3 regions of the Actinoplanes awajinensis subsp. mycoplanecinus genome follow, and region 1 is predicted to be linked to each of the others. Evidence: riboswitches for the same ligand, from Rfam matches in the RefSeq annotation. Region 1 holds a riboswitch; each other region holds the start of a gene.
The links. Region 1 has a riboswitch for cyclic di-AMP ahead of ADL15_RS24635 (C40 family peptidase). Riboswitches for the same ligand answer to the same signal wherever they lie in the genome.
Positions count from the first base shown of each region.

Region 2: linked by a shared signal. The riboswitch ahead of ADL15_RS21840 (LysM peptidoglycan-binding domain-containing protein) and the one ahead of ADL15_RS24635 (C40 family peptidase) in region 1 are both predicted to bind cyclic di-AMP.
Region 3: linked by a shared signal. The riboswitch ahead of ADL15_RS29220 (LysM peptidoglycan-binding domain-containing protein) and the one ahead of ADL15_RS24635 (C40 family peptidase) in region 1 are both predicted to bind cyclic di-AMP.

Region 1 is NZ_LLZH01000246.1:30,683-37,630, forward strand. It holds gene ADL15_RS24605 (MDR family MFS transporter) at 1-230, shown strand, start outside; gene ADL15_RS24610 (antibiotic biosynthesis monooxygenase family protein) at 284-595, shown strand; gene ADL15_RS24615 (GAF and ANTAR domain-containing protein) at 711-1,550, opposite strand; gene ADL15_RS24620 (DUF1360 domain-containing protein) at 1,875-2,396, opposite strand; gene ADL15_RS24625 (hypothetical protein) at 2,496-2,927, shown strand; gene ADL15_RS24630 (DUF3817 domain-containing protein) at 2,981-3,304, shown strand; cyclic di-AMP (ydaO/yuaA leader) riboswitch at 3,483-3,631, shown strand; gene ADL15_RS24635 (C40 family peptidase) at 3,645-4,607, shown strand; gene ADL15_RS24640 (sigma-70 family RNA polymerase sigma factor) at 4,674-5,675, opposite strand; gene ADL15_RS24645 (SDR family NAD(P)-dependent oxidoreductase) at 6,222-6,905, shown strand; gene ADL15_RS24650 (nucleoside/nucleotide kinase family protein) at 6,930-6,948, opposite strand, start outside.
Region 2 is NZ_LLZH01000211.1:38,061-45,008, forward strand. It holds gene ADL15_RS21815 (hypothetical protein) at 316-903, opposite strand; gene ADL15_RS21820 (DNA glycosylase AlkZ-like family protein) at 1,116-2,204, opposite strand; gene ADL15_RS21825 (GNAT family N-acetyltransferase) at 2,220-2,828, opposite strand; gene ADL15_RS21830 (class I SAM-dependent methyltransferase) at 2,988-3,605, shown strand; gene ADL15_RS21835 (saccharopine dehydrogenase family protein) at 3,662-4,900, opposite strand; cyclic di-AMP (ydaO/yuaA leader) riboswitch at 5,220-5,399, shown strand; gene ADL15_RS21840 (LysM peptidoglycan-binding domain-containing protein) at 5,401-6,081, shown strand; gene ADL15_RS21845 (YybH family protein) at 6,140-6,505, opposite strand; gene ADL15_RS21850 (LysR family transcriptional regulator) at 6,576-6,948, shown strand, end outside.
Region 3 is NZ_LLZH01000281.1:142,880-149,827, forward strand. It holds gene ADL15_RS29215 (hypothetical protein) at 1-937, shown strand, start outside; gene ADL15_RS29220 (LysM peptidoglycan-binding domain-containing protein) at 945-1,445, opposite strand; cyclic di-AMP (ydaO/yuaA leader) riboswitch at 1,489-1,694, opposite strand; gene ADL15_RS29225 (DUF6174 domain-containing protein) at 1,936-2,394, shown strand; gene ADL15_RS29230 (VOC family protein) at 2,493-3,101, shown strand; gene ADL15_RS29235 (helix-turn-helix transcriptional regulator) at 3,359-6,058, shown strand; gene ADL15_RS29240 (family 43 glycosylhydrolase) at 6,240-6,948, shown strand, end outside.

The sequences.
Region 1 (6,948 bases):
CGTTCAAGGTCGGATTCTCGGACAGCGTGCACGTGGTCTACCTGATGGCCTTCAGCATCATGATCATCGGCTTGATCGTGGTCCTCTTCCTCCCGGAGATCCCGCTGGGCCAGCGGTCCGCGCAGGGCCAGCGCGCCGCCGACGCGGCGCAGGCGAAGGGTGAGGCCGCCGCTGACGGCGACGGCAACCCCGCCGGGGTCAAGGCAGGCGGCGCCGGTCCCGCTCACTGACAAGAGCTTCTGGTACGGACGGAGCACCCGTCCGTACCAGTAGCGTGGGGCCCATGGCTGTTGTGAAGATCAACGCGATTGAGGTCCCCGAGGGCGCCGGCCCCGAGCTGGAGAAGCGGTTCGCCGCCCGCGCCGGAGCGGTGGAGAACGAGCCCGGCTTCCTCGCCTTCGAGCTGCTCCGCCCGGTCGCCGGCGACAACCGGTATTTCGTCTACACCCGCTGGGAGTCCGAGGAGGCCTTCCAGAACTGGTCGCAGGGCAGCGCCAAGGCCGCCCACGCCGGCGAGCGCGCCAAGCCGGTCGCCTCCGGCGCCAGCCTCCTCGAGTTCGAGGTCATCCAGCGCGTCGAAAAGCCCACCGCCTAACCAGCGTGTGAAGTTTCGGCGCGCTCCGCACCGAAAGTCCCCACGCACGACCGTGCCCCACGCAGCGTGTGAAGTTTGGGTGCGCTCCGCACCGAAACTTCACACGCTTGCGGGGTCAGGAGTGGGGTTCGCCGCGGTGGCGGGCTGCGGCGGCGACCAGGCGGTCGGCGACCGTGCCGCGGTCCAGGCCGAGCCGCTGGGCGCTGTCCTGCAGGATCCGGTACGCCTCCTGCACCCCGCACCCGCGCTGGGCGATGATCACGCCGACCGCCCGGTCCACCACGGCGCCCTCGGCCAGCGCCTCCCGCCGCTGCAGCTCGCCGAGCAGCACCTCGGCCTGACCGGCCACCGCCATCGCGGTCAGCAGCAGATCCGGCCCGACCTCGCCGGCCCGGCCCAGGGACACGCTGAGCGCGCCCACCGCGGTCCGCTGCACGTCCAGCGGGATCGCCGCCACCGCGCCGATGCCGTCCTCCCGGGCCGCCTCGCTCAGCTCCGGCCAGCGCTCATCGGCCCCCAGATCGTCCGTGGTGATCAGGGTGCGGGTCCGTGCCGCCTCCAGCCCCGGACCGGCGCCGTGGGCGTACTGGGACCGGTCGGACGCCTCACCGGCGGACCCGGCGGCGGCGACGGTGGCCGGCCCGCCCTCGCCGATCAGCGCGACCGAACAGCGGACCGCGCCCGGCAGCGCGCCGACCGTGAGCGCAGCGAGCCGGTCGAGCGCCTGGCTCAGGGTCTCGGCCGTCAGCAGCCGGACGGTGACCTCGTGCAGCAGCCCGGCCAGCTCGACCGGGTGCGGCCCCTCCTCGGACAGCAGCGTGGTGGTACGCCGGGGCCGGACCCCGGCGACGAGACGTCTGCCCTGGCCCGGCGGGGTGGCGTCACCCGAGGTGACGCGTCGGCGGGACCGGATGCCGCGCTGCGCGGCCGGTACACGACGTTGCGGTACTGACACCCGACGGATCCTAGCCATGTCGATCCGGCTCGGCCCCGGTTCGGTGCCCCTATCGGGGGGTGTTGTCCGTTTAAACCCAGCTGGCACCGGAAAGTACGACCGGAAAAACAACTCGGCCCCCGGGTGAACCGGGGGCCGAGCAGAGTAGATGCCGGTGTGCAGGTCGCCTCGCGGCGAGTGGCTCAACACGGCTCCAGCCGAACTGGTATTCCGTGCAGGCGATGGGTGAGGCCCGGGGACACAAGCAACACCGGCATCCGTTCACAACCTTCGGCACCCGATCGGGATTCCAGTAGGATTTGTGACCCGAGTTACAAAAGAGGTTCAGTCGCCCTCCGCTTTCCGCTTGGCGACGTCGTAGGCCATCTGCAGGAAGTCCGAGACCGCGGTGGCGGTCAGCGCGGTCGCGGCGAGCCGGGTCAGCCGGGGTGCCAGCACCAGCCCGCCGGTCAGCCCGGTGGCGACCCACACGGCCAGGCAGAACGGGCAGGTGATCAGCTCGCCGATCCCGTGCCGCAGGCTGCTGCCGGAGTCCCGCACCTCCTCGTTCAGCTCGGCGGCGCCGGCCGGTTCGGTGTAGCGGGTGAACGGCGCCCGCAGCGGGCTGGTCACCGAGTCCTTGGCGATCAGGCGGCTGAGCTTGTGGGTGGCGATCGAGAGCAGGACCACGTCGGCCGGCGAGGGGCGGTCCGGGGCGGAGTGGCCGGTGAGCTTGGCGGCGGCCGCCAGGCTGGCCGCGAGCGCGCCGAAAGTACCCATCGCGACGACGTAGCCGCTGAGGGGCCGGTGCTCGTGCGGCGAATAAGCCTGGGCCGTCGCGGCGGCCCGAGCCTGCAGGCTGGTCATGGGTTGGGGGTCCCTTCGTCAGAAGGCCGGGGAGCCGTTCCGTCAGCTGCACGCTTGCCCGGGCGGGCGGTCGCCAAACCCGCCGGTAGGCTCGTGGGCATGAAAGGGCTGTGGACTCCGGCGTGGATCGCCCGGCACCTCTTGGCGCTGGTGCTGACCGCGGGTTGTCTCGGGCTCGGCTGGTGGCAGTTCAGCCGGGCGACGAACGGCAACTCGCTCAGTTGGGGCTACATGTTCGAGTGGCCGGTCTTCGCCGGCTTCGTGGTGTTCATCTGGATCCGCGAGATCCAGCTGCACCGGCGCAAGCTCGGCCCCGCCGACGAGCAGCCCGCTGTGGACGCGCCGGCGCCGGCGCGGGATCCGGATGCCCCGATCACCCTGGGCCGCCCGGTCCGGGTCGCGGCACGGCCGGTCGTGGCCACCGAGTCCGATCCGGAGCTCGAGGCGTACAACGACTACCTGACCTGGCTGGCCGCGCACCCCGGCGCCCGCCCGGCCGACTATCCCCGCCGCCGCACCGTCACGGGCTAGCCCGTCCCCCCGCTGAGAACTAGTCTCGCCAGAGAGTCAGAAGGAGAACCCCCGTGCAGGGCGCCCTCATTCGTTACCGGACCATCGCCTGGATCGTCGGCGTGCTCCTCGTCGTCCTCGTCCTGGTCGGCATGCCGCTGAAGTACATCGGCGACAACGACGCGGTGGTCGCGATGATCGGCCCGCTGCACGGCTTCCTCTACATGGCGTATCTGCTTCTCACGTTCGACCTGTCCCGCCGGGCCGGGTGGCCGTTCGGCCGGATGATCATCGTGATGCTGGCCGGCACCATCCCGTTCTTCTCGTTCTGGGCCGAGCGTCAGGTCACCCGGCACTGGGCGACCAATCCCGCGCTCGAACCCGCGCTGAACGATTAGTCCGTTCCATCGGCGCGAAATAACGCTCAGCGTGGATCGAATAACAGCCGGTTATCGGGATTAAGTTCGCAACAGCGACTATTGGCAGAAAACACTCGGCAGGGACTTGATTTTGTTTTCTGCACCGATAAGTTGATGCGGTTGGTTCGGTCCGCAGCCACAAACCCTCCGATGGCGCCGGCCAACGCCGCCGAATCATGGGCGACATCAGTCGTCGCTTGCGAACCGGGGAACCACGTCCCGGGGGTGAATCCGCTTCACAGCGGTAGGGCTCTTCTTCCAGCCCGAACCCGTCAGCTAACCCGGTAGGCGGCACAAGCGGAAGAAAGGCCCCTGACTCGTGCCACTCCCCCGCACCAGGCTCCGGGCGCTGGTGGTCGCGCTGACCGCGCTGGCGATCACCACGTCGGGAGCTACCGCCGCGCACGCGGCCCCGTCCAAGGAAGAGCTGAAGAAGCAGATCGACAAGGCTTCGGACAAGCTCGAGGACGTCACTGAGGCGTACAACAAGATGCGCCTCGACCTGAAGAAGACCAAGGCCGACGCGGTGAAGCTGAGCGCTTCGCTCAAGCCGGCCCAGGCCGCACTGGTCCAGGCCACCTCCAAGATGCAGACGATCGCCACGACGTCGTACATCACCGGCCGGGTGGGTCCGATGACCATCCTGCTCAGCGGCGACCAGGACAGCGTCCTGCAGCGGATGAGCTACCTGGATCAGATCAGCAAGGCCAACCAGCAGGACATCGACACCTACACCGACACCACGCAGACCTTCACCGACCGCCAGGCGGCTCTCAAGACCACCGAGAAGAAGCAGGGTCTCCAGGTCCAGGAGCTGTCCGCGCAGAAGACGAAGATCAAGAAGGACCTCGACAAGCTGCTCGACATGCGCGAGACCGCGTTCGGCAGCCCCACCGAGAGCAGCGGGTCGTACACCGGCGAGATCCCGAACATCCCGGGCTCGGCCGGCAAGGCGGTCACGTACGCGTTCGGCGCGGTCGGCAAGCCGTACGGCTTCGGCGACGCGGGCCCCAACTCGTACGACTGCTCGGGTCTGACCCTGGCGTCGTGGGCGGCGGCGGGCAAGTCCCTGCCGCACAACGCCGCCGCGCAGTACAGCGCCACGGCCCGGATCAGCAAGGCCGATCTCCAGCCGGGTGACCTGGTGTTCTACCGATCGCTCGGGCACGTCGCGCTCTACGTCGGAGGCGGCATGATCATCGACGCGCCCTCGGCCGGTCGAGATGTGCTGCACCGCTCGATCAACATCATGACCCCGTACGGATACGGCCGGGTCAAGTAACCAGCACCGCACACGAAGAAGGCCGGTACCCCTCGCGGGGCACCGGCCTTCTGTCGGTCTAGGTGATCAGGCGGCCTGCAGGCCTTCGGCCCGGGCCAGCTCACGCAGCCGGCCGAGCGCCTGGATCTCCAGCTGACGGATCCGCTCCCGGCTGAGCGAGAAGCGCGAGGCCACCTCGGTCAGCGAGTGCTCCCGGCCGTCCTCCAGGCCGTACCGCGCCCGCATGATGCCGGCCGAGCGGTCGTCCAGGTGGTTCAGCAGGCCCTCGATGCGCTGGCGCTCCAGCGCGTTCAGCACGATCTCCTCGGGCGACGGCGCGTCGCTGTCGGCGACCAGGTCACCCAGGTTGGTGTCGCCGTCGTCGCCGACCGGGGTGTCCAGCGAAACGGTGTCCTGAGCCCAGCGGGTGAGCTCGTTGACCCGCTCCACGGTCACGCCCAGCGCCGCCGCGACCTGCTCCGGCTCCGGGTCGCCGCCCAGCTCACGGACGAGCTGGCGGGTCACGTTGCGCATCCGGTTGACGTCCTCGACCAGGTGCACGGGGAGACGCACGGTGCGCTCCTGCTGGGCGATGGCCCGGCTGATCGCCTGGCGCACCCACCACGTCGCGTACGTCGAGAACTTGTAGCCGCGCTCGTAGTCGAACTTCTCGACCGCGCGCACCAGGCCGGTGTTGCCCTCCTGGATCAGGTCGAGCATCGGCATGCCCGACCGCACGTAGCGGCGGGCGATCGACACGACCAGCCGCAGGTTGGCGCGGATGAACAGGTCTTTTGCCTTGGAGCCCTCGGTGACCAGGCGCTCCAGTTCCTCCCGGCTGATGCCGCGACGCTCTTCGCCCTGCTCGAGCAGGTGCTCGGCGTAGAGGCCCGCCTCGATCGCCTTGGAGAGCTCGACCTCCCGCGCGGCGTCCAACAACGGCGTCCGGGAGATTTCGTGCAGGTAGACTCCGACGAGGTCGCGCTCCTCGGCAACCTGGTCGGTACGCATCACGGTGTTCTTCTCCACGTTGCCCACGGTCCCCTCATTGCCGTCACTAACCCTGTTACGGGCATTACCTGCGTCCATCAGCCCTCTCCCGTAACGTCCGCGGCTCGTGCATTGCGGTGCTGACATCTACACAACAAATGACTGCCTGCGCTGATTCCGGCTGGTGGGTCGAAAGTGTCACGAATGCCTGGGTCTTACCTGAGAGCCCAGTGCGCGGTAGCTGAGTGCGGTCTCTCTGCGACCGCCTTGCGTATAGACGGGTACCCGTCGCGCGCCTCATAACACCATCGGCCTCTCATCGTCCACAGCGACGGGCATCACCTTGGGCGCCGCGACGCTCGTCACCCTCTATCTACGGGGTTTCCGCCGTTGGGGTTCACGTGGAGCATCGACCGGCCGCTGACGGGCCTGAAACAAACGTGAACATCAAAAAGATCCCACCCGCCCGGACGCGGCGGCCGAACGGGACCATCGGTCACAATGCGCCACCCCAGGCCGTAGTTCACTCGCCTACCCGGGTGACGTTCCCCGAACAGGTGACATTCCCGCTGCGGGCCTCGAACGTCCGGTGAAGTGAGCAAGCGCACACCCACGAGCGGGTGACAACCTGCTCGGATGCTTGGCATGACCAACACTGCTCTTGTGACCGGCGGCACCGGCGGGCTCGGCGCCGCCACCGTGGTCGCGTTCCTCGCCGCCGGCTGGCGCGTCGTCGCTCCGGTCCGGCCCGGCAGCGAAGACCGGCTGCCGGCCGGCGCACTGCCCGTCCCGGCCGACCTCACCACAGCGGCCGGCGCCGCCGACGCGGTCGCGGCGGCCACCGGCGACCCGGCGGCCCCGCTCACCGCCGTCGTCAACCTGGTCGGCGGGTACGCCGCGAGCGGGCTGATCGCCGACACCCCGGTGGAGGACTTCGAGGCGATGTTCACCGCGAACCTGCGGCCCACCTACCTGGTCACGGCGGCCGCGCTGCCGCACCTGGTGGCGGCCGGCGGCGGCTCGGTGGTGTGCGTCTCGTCCCGGGCCGCGGTGGCGCCGTTCCCCGGTGCGGCCGGTTACGTCACCTCGAAGGCCGCGGTGCTGGCGTTCGCGCAGACCGTCGCGGTCGAATACCGCAAGCAGAACGTGCGCTGCAACACCGTGCTGCCCAGCGTGATCGACACTCCGGCGAACCGGACGTCGATGCCGGACGCCGCACACGACCGCTGGGTGCGCCCGGAGCAGATCGCCGACACCATCGTGTTCCTGGCCTCGGACGTCTCGTCACCGACCAGTGGCGCGCAGATCCCGGTCTACGGCCAGGCCTGACGCTCTCAGCAATCTTTGAGAGAACTAGAGAGATTCAGCAAGC
Region 2 (6,948 bases), on a different contig from region 1:
CACACTCGCCGTCGCCGCACGCTGCGTGGGGAGTTTGGGCGCGCTCCGCACCGAAAGTCCCCACACTCGCCGTCGCCGCACGCTGCGTGGGGAGTTTGGGCGCGCTCCGCACCGAAAGTCCCCACACTCGCGGTTGCCGCACGCTGCGTGGGGAGTTCGGGCGCGCTCCGCACCGAAAGTCCCCACACTCGCCGTCGCCGCACGCTGCGTGGGGAGTTCGGGCGCGCTCCGCACCGAAAGTCCCCACACTCGCCGTTGCCGCACGCTGCGTGGGGAGTTTGGGTGCGCTCTGCACCGAAACTGCGGGTGGGTGGGTCAGGTGGTGGCGGCTAGGACGGCGGCTCGGGGGCTGGTCAGGACCGGGCGGCCGGGGAGCAGGGCGGCGGCCGGGGCCATGCTCGGCTGGGCCAGCACGATCACTTCGGCGTCGACGGCGCGGAGCTGGGCGGCTATGGCCGCGTGGTAGGCGGGCAGGTCGCCGGCCTCGAAGAACTGCCATGCGTCCAGGCAGGGCACCAGCACCAGGTCGGCGGTGGCGTCCTCGTCCCGGAGCACGGCCGTTGTGGGTTCCACGGTGGACTCGACCGCGTAGGCGACCGCGATCCGGCCGCCCTTCGCCGCTGCGATCGCGGCTCGGGCCATCGGGCGGTCGCCGCGCAGGGCGCCGGCGCGTTCCGCTTCCAGGCCGATGGTGGAGCAGGTGCAGACGATCACGTCGGTGTCGGCCAGCTCGGCCAGCCGTTCCCGCAGCCGATCCTCGACCGGCAGCCCGGCGCGTGCGTCGGCCAGCAGCTGCGGATCGACGACGTGCCGGTCCTGCCAGCCCGGCGCCAGCTCCGCGACCAGACCGCGGAACGTCGCCACGTGCACTTCAGCGGTATGCAGAAACCCGATCGTGCTCACTCGGCCACGGTAACGGCCGCACGATCACGACGTGACAGCACCGACCGCGGTCACCGGGTCACCGGCGCGCGCACCGCGACAGCTGCGAGAAGCACTCGAACGGCCGCACGATCGCGACGTGACGGCACCGACCGTGGTCGTCGGGTGCTTGACGTCGACGTTGACCGTGCGGGCACCGCGGTGGCTGCGGGAAGGCTTGAGGGGCGGCGGGGTCAGGTGAAGGTGGTGGTGGCGGTGGGGACGTTGCGGGCTCGGGCCACCTCGCTCGCTTCCGCTTCGACTCGGTGCTGCTGCTTCGGGGTCAGAGGGGCGAACGGGGTCACCGTGAGGTCGACTCGTTTCTTGCCGGCCATGCGAGGGCGCCACACCCCGGCGATCTCGCCGTCGAGCAGCAGGACGCCCGGGTTGCCGAGTGCGCGCCACACCTCCTTGTGCCGGTCTCGCTCCGGGATCAGCAGGTCTCGGTCACGGGCCTGCAGCAGCGGGTCCATCGCCGGCAGCAGGCGGACCGAGGCCGGGGTGGGCGGTGACTCCAGGGCGGGCACGCTGGCGGCCGGCAGCCAGGAGCGGCGGCCGTCGACGTGCAGCTCGACCAGGTCGGCGGGCCAGTGCGCGCGGACCTCGGTGGTGGTGCTCTGCAGATATTTCGCCACCTCGGCCGGGGTGGCCGGGCCCAGAAAGCGCAGATAAGTGGTGACCAGCTCCCCGAACCCGTGATTGCTCTCCGGGAACGGCGCGTCGAGAGGACCGAGCATGGCGTCGCGGCCGCGGGAGAGCACCTGGACACCACCGGGCAGGCCGGCCAGCTGCCAGACGCTGCCCGAGACGTGCCGGGCCTGGCAGGGCTTGCAGTCGAAGGTCAGCTCGGCGGGCACCCGGCTGCTCACCGCGGTGCTCACCTCGCCACGCGGCATCGGCGTGTGCACCACCTCGCGGAAGGCGGCCGCGGTGGCCCGGATCGCCGCGATCCCCAGGCTCAAACCGTACGGAATCTGTGCGCTCTTGATCCTCGCGGTCGCGTCGGCGTCGCTGATCGGCCACAGCTGGGCGGTCAGCGCGGCGATGTCGGCGCGCCGGTGCAGGTGGGGCGCGCCACGGGTGGCCCACACCGTGAGCAGGCGATCGTCGTCGAGCTCGGCGCTGGTGCGGGCGGCCAGCGCGACGTGGGTGGAGCCCGGGGTGTATTCCTGCACGCCCAGGTCGAGCACCGGCAGGTCGGCGGGGCGGGCACTGACCCGCTCGGTGAGCCCCAGCGCGGCCAGCCGGAATGCCATCACCTGCGCACGATCCACGTTGATCATCGCTGCACCTCCCGATCAGGTGCGACGACCGTACCGCCGGGATGCGACATTTCTCAGGCGTTCCCGGCGGGCGCCCGGCAGGCCCTCGACATACTCCCAGGTGTCCAGGCTGGTCGGGCCGTACGGGCCCTCCTGCGGTATCGGCGGCTCGCCGGTCAGACGGTACCCGCAGCGACGGGCCACCGCCGTGCTCGCCGAGTTGCCCGGATCGATCCGCAGCAGCAGCCGACGCAGGTGCAACGTGCCGCAGGCGTACTCGGTGAGCAGCGACAACGCGCCCACCGCGAGCCCGCGCCGCCGGTATGCCGCACCCACCAGATAACCCAGCTCGGCCTCGCGCGGCACCGGGTTGACCCCGAAGAGCAGCACCTCGCCCAGCGGCGCGAGCCCGTCCACGGTGATCGCGAGCTGGATCCGGCGCCCGGTCAGCCGCCCCTGCTGGGCCCGTTTCAGGTAGGCCAGCCCGGCCTCGACGTCGAACGGCGACGGCATCGGCGTCCAGCGGGCGATGTCCGGCTCGTCGAGCAGCGTGACCAGATCCTCCAGATCGTCGGGCGTCCATTCGCGCAACACGACCCCATAGCCCGCCAACCGGAGCGGGTGCGGCAGCGGGCTGGTGGTCACTCCTCGAATCCTGCCTAAAAGGACCCGTTTGCGGCTAGTGGCGATCGACAAGTCGTCTTTGACGATTCTTGACCGTCCATCCGTCGGATAACCGATCGCTTTACCGCGGGCCTTCCGGGCGGCTTCGCCGCTTGCGTCCGGCACGGCAGGATCCGGTGCATGTCTTCCCTTTCCGGTACGTCCTCGGCCTACCCGGTCAACTCCAACGAACACTGGGCGCTCTACAACGCCCGGCAGTCCGAGCGTGACGTCCGTGCGACCTGCCGCCGGGCGATGGAACTGGCCGGTCCCGGTGCCGGCCGGACCGCTGTCGACCTGGGCTGCGGAGCGGGCCGGGAAACTCGTGCGCTGCTCGAGTCCGGCTGGCGGGTGACCGCCTTCGACGGTGACCCGACCATGCTGTCCGCTGTCGATCAGCCGCACCCGGCGCTGACCGCCCGCCGGCTCAGCTTCGAGCAGATCACCGAACTCCCCGATACCGACCTGATCCACGCCGCCTACGCGCTCCCGTGGCAGGACCGGCCGCACTTCGATCGCCTGTGGACCATGATCCGCTCGGCGCTGCGCCCCGGCGGCTGGATCGCCGTGGACCTGTTCGGCGTGCGCGACAGCTGGGCCGGTGCGCCGGGAATGACGTTCCTGACCGAGACCGAGGCGAAATCCCTGGCCGACGGCCTGACCGTCGAACACTGGCACGAGGAGGACGAGCTCGGCGCCGCCAGCAGCGGCCCCAAACACTGGCACGTCTTCCAGCTGATCGCCCGCCGGCCCACCTGACCCCACCCCGCCGCGCGACCGGAGCGACGAGCGGCGGGAGGAGCGGGTGGCCGGGGTCAGAGCTTGCGGGCCGTGATCTCCACCCCGGCGGTGCGCAGCCGGGTGACCAGGGCGTCTCCGATGGCGGTGGCCGGGGTGAGAACGCCGCCCTCGGACGGGGGCAGGGCGTCCCGGTCGAGGGCCAGGGCCAGGGCGGACTCACCGAGCATCACGGCGGTCGCGGCGTACCCCGGGTCGCCCTTGGCCCGGAACCGCGCGGTGTAGCGCGCGCCGCTCGTCGTGGTGGTGAAGATGTCCATGGTGAAGTGGCCGTTCTGCTGGGTCTTCTCGCTCGGGCCGGTGCCCGGCGCCGGCAGCAGCCGGTCCAGCAGGAAGCGGGTCGGCGGCACCGCGAGCCCGACGAACAGCGCGCCGAGCACGATCTTGGTGCCGGCCGCGATCACCGGCGAGAGCGGTGACGCGCCGACACTCATCGCTTCGCGATACTTGAAACCGCGACCGTACGCCCAGCCCCGCAGCGCGTTGCTCCGCCGCACCACCCGGGTGTTGTAGGACGCCATCACGAACGGCGCGAGCCGTCCGCGCAGTCGCGGGTCCACGTCGGAGGCCGGGAACGTGTCCATGTCGCTCTGCCGGCCCACCTTCGGCTCGGCGGCCCGGTCCGGGCTGAGCGAATACGGACTGCCGGCCACCCGGCGCAGCGAGGGGTCCTTCTTCATCACGTCGACCTGGTTGCGCATCGAGTCGATGGTGCCGCCGCTCACCCCGCCGCTCAGGCTGGTCACCACGAGCGTGGTGTCGGTGAGCTCCCCCGCGCCGTCCTGCTCGATCAGTTGATGCAGGACGTGCACCCCGATGTCGGACGGAATGGAGTCGAAGCCGCAGGAGTGCACGATCCGCGCACCGGTACTGCGGGCGAGCTCATGGTTCTCGTCGATGCTGTCCCGGGCGAACAGCACCTCACCGGTCAGATCGACATAGTCGGTGCCGGACACGGCGCAGGCGTGCGCGAGGGGACGGCCGTACTTCGCGTAGGGACCGACGGTGGTGATGATGACCTGCGCGCGTCCGGCCAGGGTGGCCACCGCGTCGGGATCGGTGGCGTCCGCGATCAGAACCGGCCAGTCGACGTTCAGCCGAGAGCGGAGCGCCTCCAGTTTCTCCGGTGAGCGGCCGGCCAGTGCGATACGGGTGCCGGCCGGTGCGAATCCGGCGAGATGCTTTGCCACGAGGGCCCCGACGAAGCCGGTGGCACCGTAGACGATCACCTCGAAGTCACGTGAACGATCGCTCATGGTCCGAGATTGTGCACCCCGGACCGCAGCGGCGGGACATCCGGACGCCACAAAAGAACCGAACAAGCAGCGGTGACCCGAAAAAAGCCGCTGTTTACCCACTCCCGACCGGGCTATGCAGACTGACAACGGGTTTCCCCCGTACGGCCGACCACGGTGGTGGAAAGTCTCCCCTCCACTCAAGAAAACGGGTGGTTGTCGGACCAAAGGCAGATCAAAGCGGCTAATTTGTGAGAACAAAGTCACCAGCCCCGCTATCGGACGTGGTCAGGTCCGTGATGCGGTGGCTACCGTCGGCAGTCCGCACTAGCGGACACCGTGGCCGGAACGCCGAGTCCTGCCTGCTGGTCACGGTCAACAACACACAGGCATGGAGCGGGGGACCCACAAGTTCTCCGGCGCGCTCCTCGGAGCGTGCCTCGGGGTGAAGCCGCACCTAGCGGCCGGGCTCCTCGGCCCGAACCCGACAGCTCACCTCGCAGGCGTGGAGGGAAAACTTCATGCTTCACCTGAACAAGCGGGTTCGTCGTGTCCTCTCCCGGCGAGCCCCGGCACCGCGCGCCCATTTTCGGGCCGCGCAGGTCACGTCCACGCAGCCCGGGCACACACGCACCCGGCTGAAACGTGCGCTCGGCATCACGGTGGCCGGCCTGGCCGGCGCCATCGGCCTGCTGGCCGTGGAAGCCGCACCAGCCAGCGCCGCGCCGAACGTCAACTGGGACGCCGTCGCCAAGTGCGAATCCGGCGGGAACTGGAGAATCAACACCGGGAACGGCTATTACGGCGGTTTGCAGTTCAGCCGCGGCACGTGGCGCTCGCACGGCGGCGGCTCCTACGGCTCCACGGCCAATCTCGCCTCCAAGACCGAGCAGATCACGGTCGCCGAGCGGGTGCTGCGCAACCAGGGCATCGGCGCGTGGCCGACGTGTGGCCGCCGCGGCCTCACCCAGTCCCGGAAGACCGCCACGGTACGGACCACCTCGGTGAGCCCCTTCCGCCTAGCGGCCTACACCAAGCCGCTGACGGCGGGGCGCACCTACGTGGTGAAGCGCGGCGACACGCTCTCCAGCCTCGCCGCCCGCTATCACGTCCGGGGTGGGTGGAAGGCGCTCTACCGCGCCAACGCCGGCCGGCTGAGCAGCCCGAACCACCTCCGCGTGGGACAGCGCCTGGCGTTCTGACCAGCGGTTGCGGGGTCCCTCGGCAAGGGACCCCGCGCCCGGTCAGCTCTCGATCGGGTCAGCTGGGCGGCCGGGTGAACTCCGGCTGGTCGAGCACACGCAGCCAGGAACCGTCGGGCTGCCGGCGCACCACCTGCGCCCGCGCCCCGGCGCCGTCTTTCGGCGGGGTCGAGGTGAGGGCCAGGTCGCCGCTGATCAGCGTGGGCAGCGGCGGCTCCGGCTCGAACCGCGGCATCCTCGGCAGCACCTCGGCCCAGAACTTCTGGATCGCCGCGCGGCCGACGGTCTGGCTGCCTGGCGGGTAGGCCATCACGGCATCCTCCTCATACAGCCAGGCCAGGCCCTCGGCGTCTTTCGCGTTGGCGCGCTCGACGAAGAGGCGGGTGAGGTCTTCCGGCTGGAGTGCCTTCTCGCGTTCGCTCATGGCTCCAGCCTTCCGCGCCCGGGTCTACAAGTCCAACGCATAGTTCTTATGACTACTACAATTCCCACTTGTGGATTTGCGGCAGCTTCAGTACTTCGTGGCGGTGGCCGAGACCGGGAGCTTCACCCGGGCCGCGGAGCGGGTGCACATCACCCAGTCCGGGGTGAGCGCCCAGATCAAGGCCCTGGAGCACGAGCTCGGCGCGGAGCTCTTCGACCGCAGTGGCCGCACCGCGCGCCTCACCGACGCGGGTTCGGTGGCGCTGCGCCACGCCCGCGCGGCGCTCGACTCGACGCTCGACCTGCGCGACGCGATCGACGACGTGAAAGGGCTGATCCGGGGCCGGCTGACGATCGGCATGGTGACCGGATGCGAGGTGACGCCGCTGTTCGACGCGCTCGCCGCGTTCCACCGCGATCACCCCGGCATCGAGCTGGAGCTGA
Region 3 (6,948 bases), on a different contig from region 1:
CGCCTACGCCCGCCTCGGCGTCTGGGAAGCGGCCCTGGTCCGGGTCGGCGGCCACGCCCAGCTCGGTGTCCGGCACGACGCCGGCCGGCCGGTCTGGCACGGCTTGAGCAAGTCACCCGACGACATGAACCGCGGCCTGGTCGGCGCCACCCTGCTGGCGCCCGGCCGGCTCGCCGAGGTCACCGCGCTGACCCGCCGGGACGACTTCGTCGGCGTCCAGGTCCAGGGCGCCGAACGGATCCAGCAGCTCGTCGTCCCGCGTGTCGTCGAGCACCCGCCGGGCGAGGAGATCCCGCCCGCGATGATCCGCGGCTCGGTCACCACCCTCGCGGCGCAGTCACCGGCCGCGCCGCTCGACCTGCCCGAGGAGCTGACCGCGGAGCTGGTGCGCCGGCTGCGCCGCAAACCCGCCGACGCGGTCCGGATCGCGGTCGGGCTGCGGATCGCCGAGACCTGGCGGCTGCCGGACGGCTTCGAGCTGCCGCTGGTCTACGACGTGGCGCCGGGCAAGACCCAGGGGTACGTCACCGACGAGACCACCGGCGCGCCGCTCAGCGCGCTGCACGCCTGCCGCAACCACCACCTCACCGGCGCCCTCGACTGGTGCACGCACTGCCTGAACCCGACCTGCCGGCTCTGCTCCGAGGCGGTCCGCCCGTGCCGCCTGTGCCAGGGCACGGTCTGCGGCGACTGCGTGGCCACCCCGGACGGCCGCTGCCCGGCCTGTGCCGCTCTCACCAAGGTCGGCATGTTCCAGCGCGGCCGCTACGGGGTGTCCGCGAGCGGCGCCGTGTGGCACGGCGCCGCCACGAACGTCCAGGTGACCGTGCGTCAGGAGCGCAACTACTGGTCCCTCGAGCGCTGGGACCGCTACGACCGGGTCACCTTCCCGCTCGATCCGCACACCGTGCAGACCCTGCGGGGCTGGCTGGCGTGAGCGGAGGTCAGAGCCGGATGCGCTGACCGGGGAAGATCCGGCTCGGGCTGCTCAGCCGGTCCTTGTTGAGCGCGTAGAGCGCCCGCCAGCCTCCCTTGACGTGATAGCGCTTGGCGATCTTGGCGAGCGTGTCACCAGACTTGATCACGTAGGTCTTGCCGCTCGCCTTGGCCTTCTTCGCGGGCTTGGCGGTCGCCTTCTTGTAGACGCCGGCCTTCTTGCCGCACACCGGCCACGGGCTCAGGCCGCGCTTCGCGTACAGCTTGTTGGCGATCTTGATCTGTTCGGCCTTGGTGGCCTTGTCGGCGGTCGAGGCGTACCTGGCCCCGCCGTTCGCCTTCCACGTGCCGCGGTCGAACTGCAGACCGCCGTAGTACCCGTTCCCGGTGTTGATGTGCCACCTGCCGCCGGACTCGCACTTGGCGACCACGTCCCAGTTGACGCTGGCGGCCAGGGCCGGAGCTGCCGGTGCGAGCAAGAGGCCCGCTCCGGTCACGCCGGCGGTCACCAGGCTGAGGGCAGCAAGGCGCGTTCGTCTACCGATCCGAGACATGGAAATTCCTCCACGCCTACGAGGTGAGCTGTCGGGTTCGGGCAGAGTGGCCCGGCCGTCCTATGCGGCTTCACCCCAAGACGCGCCCCCTGTCACCCGTTTCGGAAGCCGGCCGACTCCCGAACCGTGCGCGGTGCGCGCCGGAAAACGTGGTTCCCCCGCTCCTGCCATCTCTTCGTGTCTGTGGATCGGCGGCAGGACTCGGCGGTCCGTCCACAGTGCCCGCCATCGCGGGACGACCGACGGTAACCACACCGGACGGGCATCGACCAAGTTTTACGTACCTAATAGTGACGTTCTTCACGGTATTGGACCGATTTGATCTTGTTCGTGACCTGGAATGACAGGCATTTCCGACACCCGAGGTTCCGTCCCTCCTGTCGTTATGCCGCAGCTCCGGCAGAAGGCGCGGAACCGGCGCCGGTCACCGTGCGTCGAACACCACATGACCGATCTCCGGCCGCGCCGGGCCGCGCTGCTCACCGTCACCGCCGCCCTCACCCTTTCCGGGTGTTCGAGCACCCCCTCCGGTACGACCGTCCGCGCGGTCGCCGGCACTCTGCCCGACCATTACTCGTACGTCGTCACGGCGAGCTGTGGCGAACGCGCCGTGATCGGTACTTTCCGCATCGTGGTCCGTGACCGCGACGTCGTGGTCTCGGCGGAACCCGCCGACCCGGAGTCGACCGTGCAGGTGCCGCTCGCGTCGTTCCCGACCCTGAAGTACATCGTCGAGCAGGTCGAGTCGGCGGAACCGGACGCGGTGGTCGAGTTCACCACCGACGCGGCCGGCCGCCCCGCCCACGTGTCGATCGACCACCGTCCGAACGCCATCGACGACGAGGAGTGCTACGACATCACCGACATCCAGCCGCTGCCGTCCGCCCCGGTCGCGTCGCGCTGACCCGGGGCCCGGGTGCCGGCCAGTGACTGTCCCTGGTTCCGCGGGGCGGCCCGGCGCGCGATGGTGAAGGCACCACAGAATCCGTAGGGAGAGCCGTCATGGATTTCAAGCTCGAGATCGTCGTCCTGCCCGTCGCCGACGTGGATCGGTCCCAGGCGTTCTACCGGGGGCTCGGCTGGCGCGAGGACGTCGACTACACCGGCCCGGAGGGCTTCCGCGTGGTGCACTTCACCCCGCCCGGCTCGGCCGCCTCGATCATCATCGGCAGCCGGGTCACCGACGCCGCCCCCGGCTCGGACCACGGCGTGCACCTGGTCGTCGACGACATCGAGGCGGCACACAAGGAGCTGACCGAACGCGGCGCGGCGCCCAGCGAGATCTTCCACGACGCGGGCGGCGTCTTCCACCACGCCGGCGCCGAGGCCCGGCTGGCCGGCCCGCATCCGGAGCGCCAGACCTACGGCTCGTTCCTCACCTTCACCGACCCGGACGGCAACCTGTTCACCCTGCAGGAGGTCACCCGCCGCCTGCCCGGCCGGGTCGACCACGTCGTCTACGACTCGGCGGCCGCCCTGGAACAGGCCCTCCGCGACGCCGCCACCGCCCACGGCGTCTACGAGGCCGAAACCCTGCACGGCGTCCACGACGAGGCCTGGCCCACCTGGTACGCCGCCCACATGGCCACCGCCGCCGGCCTCACCTCCTGACCCCCGCGAGACCGTGACCGCCCCGGACCGCCGCGCGCCGGCGGGGCTCGGCTGGTCCCCAGGGGTGCCTCCGCAGCGCGGAGGCACCCCTGGAAGCCAGCCGGGGCCGGGAGTCGCGCTGCGGCCGGGAGTGGCCACGGTCTCGCGTGGCCTCACGGGCGGGACTCGGCTCGTAGCCTGCGGGCGGGCGCTCCGTAGGCGTACCGAATAGGGGTTTGACCGGAAGCGGTCGGGAGCGGGCTGGGTAGGCTTTCGCCGTGCCGAGGGCTGTGGAGACGGGCGGGCTGCTGGGGCGGGGCCGGGAGACGGAGCGGCTGGATCGGCTGCTGCGGGACGTGCGGGGCGGGCAGAGCCGGGTGCTGGTGCTGCGCGGAGAAGCCGGGGCCGGCAAGTCCGCGCTGCTCGACCACCTGGCCGGGCACGCCACGGCGGCCCAGGTGGTGCGCACCGCCGGGGTCGAGCCGGAGACCGAATTGGCCTACTCCGCGGTGCAGCAGCTCTGCGCGCCGCTGCTGACCCGTCTGGACCGGCTGCCGGAGCCGCAGCGGGCCGCGTTGTCGACCGCGTTCGGGCTCAGTGCCGGGCCGCCGCCGGAGGCGTTGGTGATCGGGCTGGCCGTGCTCGGGCTGCTCGCCGAGGCGGCCGTCGACCGGCCGCTGGTCGTGGTCGTCGACGACGCGCAGTGGCTGGACCGGATGTCCGAGGTGATCCTGACGTTCGTGGCGCGCCGGCTGGACGCCGAATCCGTCGCGCTGGTCTTCGCGGCCCGTACCCCGGCCGGCGACGCACTGCTCACCGGGCTGCCCGAGCTGCAGGTCGACGGGCTGCCCGAGGCCGACGCCCGGGCGCTGCTGGCGACCGTGCTGCCCGGTCTGCTCGACGCCCGGGTCCGGGACCGGATCGTGGCCGAGACCCGGGGCAACCCGCTCGCGCTGCTGGAGCTGTCCCGGGAGGCGGATCCGGCGTTCGGTTACGGCATCCCGGCCACCGGTTCCGTCGCGGGCCGGGTCGAGGCGGAGTTCGCGCGGCGGATCGTGGCCCTGCCCGCGGCGAGCCGCACCCTGCTGCTGGCCGCCGCGGTCGAACCGGTCGGTGACGTGCCGCTGCTCTGGGCGGCCGCCGATCACCTCGGGATCAGCCCGGACGCGGCGGCCGCCGCCGAGGCGGCCGGACTTGTCGAGATCGGCGCCCGGGTGCGGTTCCGGCATCCGCTGGTCCGGTCGGCGGCCTGGCGCGGCGCCGAGCCGGCGGAGTTGCGTGCCGTGCACCGTGCGCTGGCCGAGGTGACCGACGCCGATCGGGACCCGGACCGGCGCGCCTGGCATCGTGGGTACGCCGCGTTCGGCGCCGACGAGGCGGTCGCCGGGGACCTGGCGAGCTCGGCCGGGCGGGCCCTGGCCCGGGGTGGCCGGGCCGCCGCCGCGGCGTTCCTGGAACGGGCCGCCGCGCTCACCCCGGCGCCCGGTCCGCGCGCCGACCGGACCCTGGCGGCTGCGCGGGCCCGGCTCGCCTCGGGTGCCGCGGCCGCGGTGCCGGAGCTTCTCGCCGCGGTCGAGCTGGGACCGCCCGACCCGGTGCGGCAGGCCGGGGTGGAACGGCTGCGGGCCCGGGTGGCGTTCGTGCTCACCGCCGGGCGCGAGGTGCCGCCGCTGCTGGCGGCCGCCCGCCGGCTCGAGGAGCTGGATCCGGTGGCGGCCCGGGAGACGTACCTGTCGGCGGTCGGCGCCGCGATCAACGCCGGGCGGCTGGGCGGCGACGACCTGCGCCGGGCCGTGGACGCCGCGGCCGACGGGCCGGCCGGCGACGAACCGGCGGGCCGGTTGCTGGCCGCGCTGATCACGTGGAGCCGGAGGGGCCACGCGGTTGCCGGGCCGGCGTTCCGGCTCGCCCTGGACGCGGTGCCGCCGGACAGCGAGCTGGACCTGCTCTGGCTGACCGGGATGCTGGTCACCGAGGTGTGGGACGACGCGGCGTTCCTGGAGCGCACCCAGCAGGCGGTCGCGGTCGCCCGGGCGGCCGGGGCGCTGTCCCGGCTGCCGGGCGCGCTGAGTTTCCGGTCCACCGCGCTGATCTACGCGGGGCGGTTCGACGAGGCCGCCGAGCTGATCGACGAGGCGACCGCGCTGGCCCGGGTCACCGGCCCGGCGCCGCATCCGGCCGCCGCGAGCATCCTGGCGGCGTTCCGCGGTGACGGCGAGGCGCCGGCGCTGATCGGCGGGCTGACCCGGGACGCGTCGTCCGGCGGGGTCGGCTGGCTGCTCGGGGTGGCCGGGTACAGCAACGCGGTGCTGCACAACGGGCACGGCGACTACGCGGCGGCGCTGGCCGCCGCGCGGGAGGCCGCGTCGTACGAGGATCTCGCGGTGCTGCAGTGGACACTCGGCGAGCTGGTCGAGGCGGCGGTGCGCTCCGGGGCGGGGGAGATCGCGGCGCAGGCCCGGGACCAGCTGGTGGCGCGGGCCCGCACGGCGGGCGGGACGCCGTGGGCGCGGGGCGCGCGGGCGCTGGCCGACGCGTTGGTCGACGACGCCGAGGCGGACTACCGGGAGGCGGTCGAGCAGTTCGCGGCGAGCCGGTTGCGGCTGCCGGAGGCGCGGGCCCGGCTGCTGTACGGCGAATGGCTGCGCCGCGCGAACCGGCGCGCGGAGGCCCGGGAGCAGCTGCGCCCGGCGTACGAGGCGTTCCGCGCGATGGGTGCCGAGGGTTTCGCCGAGCGGGCCGGCCGGGAACTGACCGCGACCGGCGAGACGGTACGCAAGCGGGTGGCCGGTACGACCGCCGAGATGACCGCGCAGGAGTCGCAGATCGCCCGGCTGGCCGCGGCGGGCCGGACCAATCCGGAGATCGGCGCGGTGCTGTTCCTGAGCCCCCGGACCGTCGAATGGCACCTTCGCAAGATCTTCCCGAAGCTGGGCATCACGTCCCGCAAGGAGCTGGCGGCGGCCGTCGTCCGTTGATGCCGGTCACTGGGGCCGGACTCCTTGACAGCGCCGCAATCTGAGCGCAATCATTCAGAAACTTCGAACCATGAATGGGTTGCCCCCCCGGCCCGACATGGCTGGATCCCCCTGCTCTGCCCTCGGCACATCCCCGTACGCGCTGATTTGTTAGCGCTAACAGTCGAATGGGAGAACGTTTGTGAAGCGCCTCATCGGCGGCGTGGCCGCTGTTTTCGCCCTGCTTCTCGGTGTCTTCGTCCTGCCCCAGCCCGCGTCCGCGGCGACCACCCTGATCTACGCCACGTTCAAGGGTGACGCCGCCGCCGACGAGGAACTGTGGATCTATCAGTCCACCAACGGCGGCACCAGTTACAGCACCCTGGTCGACACGAACTTCCACGGGCCGACCGGTGTGCTGCGTGACCCGACGATCCTCAAGCGGGGGAGCGTCTACTACCTCGCGTACACGGTGCAGTCCTGGACGACGAACAGCACGTACTTCAACGTCGCGTCCAGCACCAACCTGACCAGCTGGACCAACATCGCCAGCATCCCGGCCGGGATCAGCGGCGCCAACTACACCTGGGCGCCGGAGTTCTACGTCGAGGGCAGCACCGTCAAGCTGATCACCAGTGTCGCGGCGACCAGCTGCTCGTTCTGCTTCCGCCCGTACGTCTACACCGCGCAGAACACCGCCCTGACCAGCTGGAGCGGCCCGGCGCAGATGTGGGGACTGGGCACCAACCACATCGACACGTTCGTGGTGAAGTCCGGCAGCACCTGGCACGCGTTCACCAAGAACGAGACCACCAAGTACATCGAGCACTGGACCACCACGGCCAACCTCACCGAGGGCTGGGTCAACAAGGGCAACCTGTTCGCGTCCGGTTACGAGGGACCGTCGCTGG